DNA from 2 places in the Streptomyces sp. SAI-170 genome. Region 2 is predicted to be linked to the other one. Evidence: riboswitches for the same ligand, from Rfam matches in the RefSeq annotation. Region 2 holds a riboswitch; the other holds the start of a gene.
The links. A riboswitch is a leader RNA that binds a small molecule or an ion and turns the genes downstream of it on or off. The one in region 2 is predicted to bind ZMP and ZTP.
Positions count from the first base shown of each region.

Region 1 (5,703 bases), 860 kb from region 2:
GTCCACGAGCCGCCGTTTGACCTGTTCCACGACCGGCCCGAGGTCCACGCTCACCGTGTCGTCGTCGAGCGTCACCGTGCCGTCGCCGCCGCCCGTCAGCGCCTCGTCGACGGCGCCGTGGATCCTGCGGTTGGCCTCGGTCCAGATCCGTTCGAAGGCGTCCGAGGCGACGACGGCCCGCGCCTTGTCGTGCACGAAGCTGCGGACCGCGCTCTCCAGGGAGGGCCCGAGCCTGCCGAGGGCCTCGGTCACCAGGGGGCGGTCGCCGGGCGCCACGCTCTGCAGGAGCGCGGGCAGGTCGAGGTGGTGCATCACGGCGCCGGTCACCGCGTCGGCGGCGGCGTTCTGCACGTCCCGGTCCTTGGCGAGCGGCGCGACCGTGTCGACGTACCGGTCGGTGTCGCCGACCAGGTCCGCACTCCACGCGGCCACCAGGCTCAGCGGGGCCAGCACACAGCCGAGGACGATCAGCAGGGCGGCGGCGAGGGACCGCAGCCGGTGGCGGGGCGGGCGCGCGGCACGCAGCGCGCGTTCGGCGTTCTCGGCCCGTGCAGCGTGCTCGGCGCGCTCGGCCTCCAGCACCGCGACCCGGGCCCTGAGCCGTTCCAGCTCGCTCGGCCCGGCCCGGGCGGCGTCGTCCGCCATGGCCGTCCCTCCTCGCGCCGGGATCCGCCCGACGCAAGCAAGGACACCCCGTCCGGGGCGCGGCGGCGAGCAGGGCGGGGCCGCTCGGGTGAACCCGGACGGACGGCCCCGCCCTGACTCACATGTTGATCATGTGACCGGCCAGGCCGTGGACGGCCTCCTTGACGGCCTCGCCCAGGGTCGGGTGGGCGTGGACGTTGCGGGCGACCTCGTGGACGGTGAGGTCCCACTGCTGGGCCAGGGTCAGCTCGGGCAGCAGCTCGGTGACGTCGGGGCCGATGAGATGGCCGCCGATCAGCTCGCCGTACTTGGCGTCGCTGATCAGCTTGACGAAGCCGACCGTGTCGCCGAGGCCGTGCGACTTGCCGTTGGCGGTGAACGGGAACTTGGCGACCTTCACGTCGTAGCCCAGTTCACGGGCCTGCGCCTCGGTGTAGCCGAAGCTGGCGATCTGCGGCTGGCAGTAGGTGGCGCGCGGGATCATCGCGTAGTCGAGCTCCATCGTCTCGGCGTCCGCGAGCGTCTCGGCGGCGATCACGCCCATCGCCTCGGCGGTGTGCGCGAGCATCAGCTTGGCCGTCACGTCACCGATGGCGTAGATGTGCGGGACGGACGTACGGCAGCGGCCGTCGACGTCGATCGCGCCGCGCTCGGTGAGGCGTACGCCGGTCTTGTCCAGGCCGTAGCCGTCGACGTTGGGCGCGAAGCCGATCGCCTGGAGCACCTTGTCGGCCTCCAGCACCTGCTGGGCGCCGTCCTTGCCGGTGACGGTGACGCGCACCTTGGGACCGGACTCGTCGATGGCGTCGACCCGGGTGGAGGTGAGCACGTCGATGCCCAGCTTGCGGTACTGCTTGGCCAGTTCGGCGGAGACCTCGGCGTCCTCCAGCGGAGCCATCCGGTCGAGGAACTCGACGACGGTGACCTTCACGCCGTAGTTGTGCAGGACGTAGGCGAACTCGATGCCGATGGCGCCGGCGCCCGCGATCACGATCGACTCGGGCAGGTCGTCGGCCAGGATCTGCTCCTCGTACGTCACCACCCGCGCGCTGCGCTTGGTGCCCGGGAGCAGCTTCGGCGTGGCGCCGGTGGCGATGATGCAGTTCTCGAACCCGATGGTGCGGGTGTTGCCGTCGTAGTCGGCGACCTGGAGGGTGTTCGCGTCGAGGAAGGTGCCCCGGCCGTCGAACTCCGTGATCTTGTTCTTCTTCATCAGGTAGTGGACGCCCTTGACCCGGCCGTCCGCGACCTTGCGGCTGCGGTTGAACGCCTCGCCGTAGTCGAAGGAGACCGTGCCGTCCACCTTGATGCCGAAGGTCTTCGCCTCGCGGGTGACGATGTGCGCCAGCTCGGCGTTGCGCAGCAGGGCCTTGGTGGGGATGCAGCCGACGTTCAGACAGACGCCGCCCCAGTACTTCTCCTCCACGACGGCGACTTTCTTGCCGAGCTGCGCGGCCCGCACGGCCGCGACGTACCCGCCGGGGCCGGCGCCGAGTACCACGACGTCGAAGTGCTCGTCCTGCTCGTCCATGGGTGGTCCTCTTCGGTGACGTAGGAGCGGTGCGCAACAGATTGTTTCGCCCGGTCGGGCTCACCGCCACCGAGCCCCACCAAAGGTGATCACCCTCTCATCCGTGATCGGCGCCGCTCAGTGGTTCGGGTGAGCCCGGCTGATGTCCGCGAGTGCGGAGCGCGGGTCGTCGGTGGCGGCGAGGTCGCCGAGGCTGATCACCCCGACCGGGCAGCCGCCGTGCTCGACGACGGGCAGCCGGCGCACCGCGTGGCGGCGCATCAGCTCCGCGGCGCGGTCGGTGGTGTCGTCGGGCGTGAGCGTCACGACGGGCGGCCGGGTGCACACCGCGCCGACGGCGGTGGCCGCCGGGTCACGGCCCTCGGCGACGACCCGGACCGTGATGTCACGGTCGGTCAGCACCCCGAACAGGTCGCAGTCGTACGCCACCAGCACATCGCCGATGTCCTGCTCACGCATCACCTGCGCGGCCCGCGCCACCGTGGTCATCGGTTCGACGGCGGCGGCGCCGGGCGACATCACGTCCCTTATCTGCCGGGTCATGGGGCACCTCCCGGGTTTCGTACGGCGGTCCGCGGCGGGGTCGGTCCGGGATGCCCGGGGTCGCCTCGCTTCTCACGCGGGCCGGGTTTCCCGGGCGGGCGCACTCACACGCGGGGCGGTGACCGCAGCGGGGCGGCCTTGGTCCGGCCCGGGAAGCCGGCCGTAGAGTGGGGGCGGGCCGTGACTGGCGCTGGGGTGGAGCACCACCGGGGAGCGGCCCGGCCGTCGGAGGCCGAAGCCGTGCGCCTGGGCGATCCCGCCGAGCACCAGGAGCCCGCGTGAGCAGCTCGCCCTCCCCGGATGTGCCCGTCCTTCTCGATGACGTCGTCCGCTCCGCCGAACGGCTGTGCGCGACCGCCGCCCGCCTCGACGAGACGCGGCTGCGTGCCCCGTCCCGGCTCACGGGCTGGACCCGGGCCGACGTCCTCGCGCATGTGGCCCGCAGCGCCGACGCGTACGTCCGGCTGCTGGACGCGGCGCGGACCGGCGGCACCACGGCCCGGGCGGACGCCGCCGCACTGGCCGAGGCCCAGGACAAGGCGGCCGCGCTGCCCGCCGACGCGCTGGCCGGTGATCTGCGCGCCAGTCTGGACCGGTTCACCGGGCGGGCGCGGGCGATGCCCGGCCCGGCCTGGGACGCCATGGTCACCGCGCTCGCGGGCTGGCCGCACCCCGCCTGGTTCACCCTCGTGCGCTGCCTGCGCGAGCTGGAGACCCACCACGTCGACCTCGGCACCGGGTACGGCACGTCCGACTGGCCCACGTCCTACGTCACCTGGGCTCTCGGCGACACGCTGGCCGCCCTGGCCGGCCGGGGCTTCCCTCTCGCGTCCGTCGAGGCGGTCGACCTGGGCCGCATCTGGACGCTGTCCCCGCACGGGCCCGACCTCGCCGCTCCGGGGCACGTCCTGCTGGGCTGGCTGAGCGGGCGTACCCGCGCGGCCGACCTGGGCGTGAGCGGCCCGCTGCCCGAGCCGCCGAAGTGGCCGCTGCCCCCGATGCCGGGGTGGTGACAGGAGCTACGGCCGTGTCCCCCGCACCGCCCACGCACCTACGGCCGTGTCCCCCGCACCGCCCACGCGCGTGCCGTCAGCGCCACCGCACCCTGCCCGTCGGCCCCGACGCTCGCTGCCAGCGCGTCGCGTACGCGGTCGCGTGCGGGCGGGTCGAGGGAGGCGACGTAGGCCGGTGCGGGGCCCTGTCCGGCGAGGAACGGCTCCCACAGGTCGGCGAACCCGGCGAACTCCGTCGGCACCTCGATGCCGGTGACCGCCACCTGGGCGAGGCCGGCCCGCGTCCACACGTCCCGCAGGGCCTCCGGGCGGCACCCGGCGAAGCGCCGGCCCTCGTCCAGGGCGGCCGCGGCGGGGTCCGCGCCGACGGCGGCGTCCCAGAAGCGGCGCAGCAGGCCCATGCCCTCGGCGTAGTCCCAGACGTACGCCGCGACCGTCCCGCCCGGCCGGACCGCCCGGGCCGTCGCGGCCACGGCGGCCACCGGCTCCGGCAGGAAGTTCAGCACCAGCCCGGACACCGCCACGTCGAAGGCCCCCTCCCGCACCGGCAACGCCGTCGCGTCCCCGACCACGAACCGGGCCACCCCGCCCCGCGCCGCGGCGACGAACGCCTCCGACCGGTCCACGCCCAGCACCAGCCGCGGCCGGCTCCGCTCGGCCACGACCCCCGACAGCACCCCCGTACCGCACCCCACGTCCAGCCACCGCAGCCCGTCCCCGACCCCGCACCAGGGCAGGAACTCCCGCGCCACGAGCCTGCTCCAGCGCCCCATGTACCGCTCGTAGGCGCCCGCGCCCGTCCACATGCCGACCTGCCGCTGCCGCGTGCCCATGGCTCCACGATCCTCCGGCCGGCCACGTCGCGCGACCGGCTCGCGTCGGCGGCCGCGTCGACGTCCGCGTCAGCGGAGCTGCGCGGCGAACGCCTCGTAGGCCGGCTCGTCGAAGAGGACGAACCTGACCTCCTCGACCGCCGTGTCGGTGGCCCGTACGGTGCTCACCGCGATCCGGGCCGCGTCGTCCATCGGCCACCCGTAGATGCCGGCGGAGACGGCGGGGAACGCGACGGTGCGGGCGCCCAGTTCGTCGGCGACGCGCAAGGACTCGCGGTAGCAGGAGGCGAGCAGGGCCGAGCGGTCCTCGTCGTGGCTGTAGCGGGGGCCGACCGTGTGGATGACCCACTGGGCGTCGAGGTTCCCGGCGGTGGTGGCGACGGCCCGGCCGGTGGGGAGGCCCTTGCCGAGGTGGCCGGCGCGCAGGCGGCGGCAGTCCTCCAGGATGGCGGGGCCGCCGCGGCGGTGGATGGCGCCGTCGACGCCTCCGCCGCCCAGCAGGGAGGAGTTGGCCGCGTTGACGATGGCGTCGGCTCTCTGCCGGGTGATGTCTCCCTGGACGAGGGTGATGGTGGTCATGCTGATCAGCCTTCCATGGGCCCGGGCTCAGCCCTGCCGCAGTCGTCTCCAGACCGCCTTCGCCGCGTTGTGCCCCGACATGCCGTGCACGCCGGGGCCCGGCGGGGTGGCCGAGGAGCAGATGAACACGGCCGGGTGCGGGGTGCGGTACGGCGACAGGGACAGCCGGGGACGCAGCAGGGTCTGCAGGCCGGTGAACGCGCCGGTGGCGATGTCGCCGCCGACGTAGTTGGCGTTGCGGGCGGCGAGTTCGGGCGGCCCTGCGATGGCGCGGGCGAGGACGCGGTCGCGGAACCCCGGGGCGAAGCGCTCCAGTTGGCGCTCGACGGCGTCGGTGAGGTCGCCGGTCCAGCCGTTCGGGACATGTCCGTACGCCCAGAAGACATGCTTGCCGTCGGGCGCCCGGGTGGGGTCGACGACGCTGGGCTGGACAGTGATCAGGAACGGCACTTCCGGCGCACGCCCCTCGCGGGAGGCGGCACGCAGGGCGGTGTCGATCTCCGCACTGGTCGCGCCGACCTGCACGGTGCCCGCGCTGCGGGCCTCCTTCGCGGTCCAC
Region 1 covers NZ_JBMGQD010000001.1:1,780,815-1,786,517, forward strand. The annotation lists gene RKD23_RS08185 (hypothetical protein) at 1-645, opposite strand, end outside; gene lpdA (dihydrolipoyl dehydrogenase) at 764-2,176, opposite strand; gene RKD23_RS08195 (CBS domain-containing protein) at 2,294-2,719, opposite strand; ZMP/ZTP riboswitch at 2,890-2,978, shown strand; gene RKD23_RS08200 (maleylpyruvate isomerase family mycothiol-dependent enzyme) at 2,998-3,732, shown strand; gene RKD23_RS08205 (class I SAM-dependent methyltransferase) at 3,771-4,565, opposite strand; gene RKD23_RS08210 (O-acetyl-ADP-ribose deacetylase) at 4,635-5,144, opposite strand; gene RKD23_RS08215 (phytoene desaturase family protein) at 5,172-5,703, opposite strand, start outside.
Region 1: another riboswitch for ZMP and ZTP. It lies ahead of RKD23_RS08200 (maleylpyruvate isomerase family mycothiol-dependent enzyme); the one in region 2 lies ahead of RKD23_RS04195 (bifunctional 5,10-methylenetetrahydrofolate dehydrogenase/5,10-methenyltetrahydrofolate cyclohydrolase).

Region 2 (5,703 bases):
GGTCGCGGGGACCGTGGCGGTCAGGGCGAGGGCGGCGGCGACGGTGCACAGGTGCCGGGGGCGGAAGGCAGGCATGGCTGCACTCTCCTCGGGGTGGGGGGAAGTCTGAATACAACGTCGTTCAGAGTTCGACTTACTGGAAAGTAAGGAAGGGTCGCCCTTCTCCACAAGACTGCGTACACGACAAAATTGGCCGTCGGCGGGCCGAGCGGGAGCCCGGCGACGACGGGAGGCACAGTGGCGGGCAGGCTCAAGGGGCCGACCGGCCGCTACGGCGGCAGGTCCGCGCAGGAACGGCAGGTCGAGCGGCGCCGGCGTTTTCTGGACGCGGCACTTCAGCTGTTCGGCGGCACCCCGGGCTACCGCGCCACCACCGTCGCCGCGCTCAGCGAGGCCGCCGGACTGTCGACCCGTCAGTTCTACGAGGAGTTCCGCACCCTGGAGGACGTCCTCGCCGAACTGCACCTTCAGGTCAACGGCTGGGCCGAGGAGGCCGTGCTGGCGGCGGCCGCCGAGGTGGAGGGCAGGCCGCTGGCGGAACGGGCCTCCGCGATCTTCCGGGCGTACGCCGGGAACGTCACCGGCGACCCGCGCCGCATCCGCATCACCTTCGTCGAGATCATCGGGGTCAGCCCGCGGCTGGAGGAGCAGCGGCTGGCCCGGCGGGCCCGCTGGGTCGACTTCATCTGCGGCGAGGCCGCCGCAGCCGTGGCCCGGGGGGAGGCCGCACCGCGCGACCACCGGCTCGCCGCCACGGCGTTCATCGGCAGCGTCAACGGCCTGCTCCACGACTGGAGCGCGGGCTGGGTGGAGGCCACGCTCGACGAGGTGGTCGACGAGCTGGTGCGTCAACTCCTGGCGATCCTGCGGCCTTCCTGAGGCGCCGCGAGCAGCCGGCCGTTACGACGGCCCAGGCAGCGGCTCCGCGAACAGCAGGCCGCCACGACGGCCCACGCGGCGGCGCCGCCACAAGTGGCTCACCGGGCCAGCCGGTTCACCGCCTCCAGTACGGGGGCCACCCCGTCCTCCGCGCCGACGCGTACGCCGAGGGCCTGTGCCCGGCTCCGGTGGGCCGGGTCGCCGACGGCTCGGGTCAGGGCCGCGGCGAGGGAGTCGGCCGTCACCCGCCGCAGCGGCAGCGCGCAGGGCGCCACGCCCAGCGTGACCAGGCGGGACGCCCAGAAGGTCTCGTCGAACTGGACGGGCAGCGGCACCGCGGGCACCCCGGCGCGCAGCCCGGCCGCGGTCGTGCCGGCACCCGCGTGATGGACCACCGCGGCCATGTGCGGGAACAGCGCCGAGTGGGCCACCTCACCGATGGTCAGCATGTCGTCCGCGTCCGCCGCGAGTCCGCCCCAGCCGCGCTGGATCACCCCGCGCAGCCCGGCCCGCCGCAGCGCCGCCACGACCAGCGCGCTCAGCCCCTCGGGGTCCGGCACGGTCGCGCTGCCCAGGCCGACGAACACCGGCGGCGGCCCCGCGTCGAGGAACGCCCGCACCTCCTCGGGAAGCCGCGCGTCGGCGTCGTACGGCCACCAGTACCCGGCGATGTCGAGGCCGGGCCGCCAGTCGCGGGGGCGGGGGACGATCAGCGGGCTGAAGCCGTGCTGCACCGGCCAGCGCCGCCGCTCCAGGTCCCGGCGCAGGGCGCCCGGCCGGGCGGCGGGTAGGCCCAGCCGGGCGCGTACCGCGGGGACGGCCCTCCCGAAGATGTGCTCCACGGCGAGGTTCACCGCGTGCCCGGCGAGCCGGTTTCCGGCCCCGCCGAAGGAGCGGTCGCCCAGCAGCGGGGGCGCGAACTCCCGTGTGGGTGCGATGGGTTGCAGATGAAGACCGAGGCTCGGCAGCCGCAGGCCCTCGGCGACGGCCACCCCGAGCGGGGCGATCGGGCCGGCGAGCAGCAGCAGATCGCTCGCACGGGCGGCCGTCACCAGGTCCTCGGTCATCCGGCCGACCAGCGCCCGCGCCATCGACACCACCCGCAGCAGCTTCCCCGCGCCGGTCGCGCTGCGGTGCAGGGCGCGTCCGCGCGGGGAGTGCAGTTCGGCCTGCGGATCGACCGGCAGCGGGTGGAAGTCCAGCCCCGCACCCGCCACCAGCTGCTCGAAGCGGGCGTGTGTCACCAGGGTGACCTCGTGGCCTGCGTCCAGCAGACCGTGTCCGAGACCGGTGAAGGGGGCCACGTCGCCCCGGGAGCCCGCCGTCATGATCGCGATGCGCACACCCATCAGTATGGGGGCGGCTGCCCGTCGTTCGTGGTTGCTCGCGCCGTCCCCCGCGCCCCTGGGGAGTCAGTCCCCGAGTTGGCTGATCGCCGCGTCCACCGTCTGCTCCAGCAGCGTGGCGATGGTCATCGGGCCGACGCCGCCCGGCACCGGGGTGATCAGCGAGGCGCGCTCCACGGCCGAGTCGAAGTCGACGTCACCCACGTTGCCCGGGTTGTAGCCGGCGTCGATCACGACCGCGCCGGGCTTGATGTCCTGGCCCTTGATCAGCCGCGGCCGGCCGACGGCGGCGACCACGATGTCCGCCTCGCGCACGACCGCCGACAGGTCCGCGGTGCGCGAGTGGCAGTACGTCACCGTCGCGTCGCGGGCGAGCAGCAGCATGCCGGCCGGCTTGCCCAGGATGGCGCTGCGGCCGACCACCACCGCACGCTTGCCGGACGGGTCGACGCCGTACGCGTCGAGCAGCCGCATGATGCCGCCGGGCGTGCAGGACACGAAGCCCGGCAGGCCGAAGCTCATCGTGGCGAACGAGGCGAAGGTGACGCCGTCGACGTCCTTCTCCGGCGCGATCGCCTCGAACGCGGCCCGCTCGTCGATGTGTTCGCCCATCGGGTGCTGGAGCAGGATGCCGTGCACGGTGGGGTCGGCGGACAGCGCCCGCAGCGTGCCGACCAGCTCCTCGGTGGTGGTCGAGGCGGGCAGCTCCACGTGCCGGGAGCCGATGCCGGCCTTGCGGCAGCGGTTCTGCTTCATCCGGACGTACGTCACGGAGGCGGGGTCCTCGCCGACCAGTACGGTCGCGAGACAGGGGGCGGTGCCGGTGCGCTCGGTGAGGTCCGCCGCGCGCTTGGCGGTCCCCTCGACGATGCCGCGGGCGAGCGAGGTGCCGTCCATGAGCCGTGCCTGAGTCATGATCCACTCCTGAGCTGATCGGTCTCGTCGCCCAGGCGCACGGCATTCACTGATGTCGGCCCGCTCCCCGGTGGTGCTCCACCTCAGCGCCAGTCACGGGCCCACGGACACCTTAACCGAGACGTGCGGCGGCCCGGCCGGGGCCCCTCGCCAGGGGCCCGGCCAGGTGACGGGGGCGGCTCCTACTCGTCCCAGGCCTGGATCATGATCTGTTCGGAGATCTTCCCGTCGCGCAGGGTGATCATCGACTCGGACAGGACACGGACCCCGTCCGCGTACTGGCAGGACTCGCTGTAGGCGGCGCGGTCGCCCTGGACGACGCACCCCTCCAGCTTGTGGGTCATGTCGCGGCTGTAGACGTCCTCGAGCATGCGGGCGATCTCGTCGCGGCCGTGCATGACCTTCGGGCTGCTGGGCTGGGTGTTGCGGTCGACGATCCGCAGCTCCGCGTCATCGGCGTAGAGCTTCAGAAGGTCCGTCGACGACTGTCCTTCCAGGCCCCGGCGCAGGGTGTCGGCGCTGAAGGCGGGGCTCGTGCTGGTGCCCATGATGAACCTCCTCCGAGGCGGGCGACCCGGCGGGCTGCGGGCCACCGAAGCCTTCTCTACGAGCGTCCTCCGGCCCGTGGGGCACGGCAAGCGCGGGGGCAGGCGGGTTCCGGGGAGGGCGGCGCGGTGACGCGCTCCTCCTGACGGGTGAGCGCGGCGCGGCGGCCGTGTCCGGAGCCGGGGCGGCCGCGTTGCTGAGGGCATGATCTCAACTCGCCGTATCCTCGCCGCCGCATGTCTCGCCGCCGGGGTCACCGCACTCGCCGCCCCCTCGGCGGGCGCGGCCGAGACGGACGCCAAGGCAGGCAGCAGCCTGAGCCCGATCGCCCTGCTGGACTCGCTGGCCACCAGTGACATCCCCGAGTCGCACCGGGGCGCGCTCCCGCGGCCCTCCCAGCAGCTCGCGCAGCTCAACCGTGTGCCGAGCGACCTCGACCAGCTGCACCAGATCACCGACCTGGTCGCGCCGGTCACCGGCCTGCTGCCCGGCCTCCAGACCTGACCCCGCCCGCCCCGGCCCGCCCGGCCGCGTCCGTGCCCCGGACGCGGCCGGGCGCGTTGTGTCCGGTGTCCGCTCCCCGCCCGGTGATCGCGCGTAGGGTCGGAGCAGGGAGACAACGCCCGCCGACGGAAGGGACCCAGCAGCCATGGCGCAGGAAGTACGCGGCGTGATCGCACCCGGCAAGGACGAGCCGGTCCGCCTGGAGACGATCGTCGTGCCGGACCCCGGACCGGGTGAGGCCGTGGTGCGGATCCAGGCCTGCGGTGTCTGCCACACCGATCTGCACTACAAACAGGGCGGCATCAGCGACGACTTCCCCTTCCTGCTCGGCCACGAGGCCGCGGGAGTGGTCGAGTCGGTCGGCGACGGCGTGGCCGACGTGGCGCCGGGTGACTTCGTGATCCTCAACTGGCGGGCAGTCTGCGGGCGTTGTCGGGCCTGTCTGCGCGGCCGCCCCTGGTACTGCTTCGACACCCACAACGCGAAGCAGCGCATGACCCTCGCCTCGACCGGCCAGGAATTGTCGCCCGCCCTCGGCATCGGCGCGTTCGCCGAGAAGACCCTGGTCGCCGCGGGCCAGTGCACCAAGGTCGACCCCGAGGTGTCCCCGGCCGTCGCCGGACTGCTGGGCTGCGGGGTGATGGCCGGGATCGGCGCCGCGATCAACACGGGCAACGTCGGCCGCGGCGACTCCGTCGCTGTCATCGGCTGCGGCGGTGTCGGTGACGCGGCGATCGCGGGGTCGCACCTGGCCGGGGCGGCGACGATCATCGCGGTCGACATCGACGACCGCAAGCTGGACAAGGCCCGCACGATGGGCGCCACCCACACCGTCAACTCCCGCGACACCGACCCCGTCGAGGCGATCCGCGAGCTGACCGGCGGCTTCGGCGCCGACGTGGTCATCGAGGCGGTCGGCCGCCCCGAGACGTACCGGCAGGCCTTCTACGCCCGTGACCTGGCAGGCACGGTCGTCCTGGTCGGCGTACCGACACCGGAGATGAAGCTCGAACTGCCCCTGCTGGACGTCTTCGGACGGGGCGGCGCACTGAAGTCCTCCTGGTACGGCGACTGTCTGCCCTCCCGCGACTTCCCCATGCTGATCGACCTCCACCGCCAAGGCCGCCTGGACCTCGGCGCGTTCGTGACGGAGACGATCCGACTCGACGAGGTGGAGAAGGCGTTCGAGCGGATGCACCACGGCGACGTCCTGCGCTCGGTGGTGGTGCTGTGATGGCCCCGCGCATCGAACGCCTGGTCACCTCGGGCCGGTTCACCCTCGACGGCGGCAGCTGGGACGTCGACAACAACGTCTGGCTGGTCGGCGACGACCACGAGGTCGTCGTCATCGACGCCGCGCACGACGCCGACGCCATCGCCGAGGCGGTCGGCGACCGGCGGCTGACCGCCATCGTCTGCACCCACGCCCACAACGACCACATCGACGCCGCCCCCGCCCTCGCCGAGCGCACCGGCGCCGTGATCTGGCTGCACCGCGACGACCTGCCCCTGT
Region 2 covers NZ_JBMGQD010000001.1:923,013-928,715, reverse strand. The annotation lists gene RKD23_RS04210 (YncE family protein) at 1-75, opposite strand, end outside; gene RKD23_RS04205 (TetR/AcrR family transcriptional regulator) at 238-879, shown strand; gene RKD23_RS04200 (glycosyltransferase) at 978-2,207, opposite strand; gene RKD23_RS04195 (bifunctional 5,10-methylenetetrahydrofolate dehydrogenase/5,10-methenyltetrahydrofolate cyclohydrolase) at 2,292-3,140, opposite strand; ZMP/ZTP riboswitch at 3,163-3,247, opposite strand; gene RKD23_RS04190 (nuclear transport factor 2 family protein) at 3,323-3,688, opposite strand; gene RKD23_RS04185 (hypothetical protein) at 3,891-4,190, shown strand; gene RKD23_RS04180 (S-(hydroxymethyl)mycothiol dehydrogenase) at 4,336-5,424, shown strand; partial or broken gene RKD23_RS04175 (MBL fold metallo-hydrolase) at 5,424-5,703, shown strand, end outside.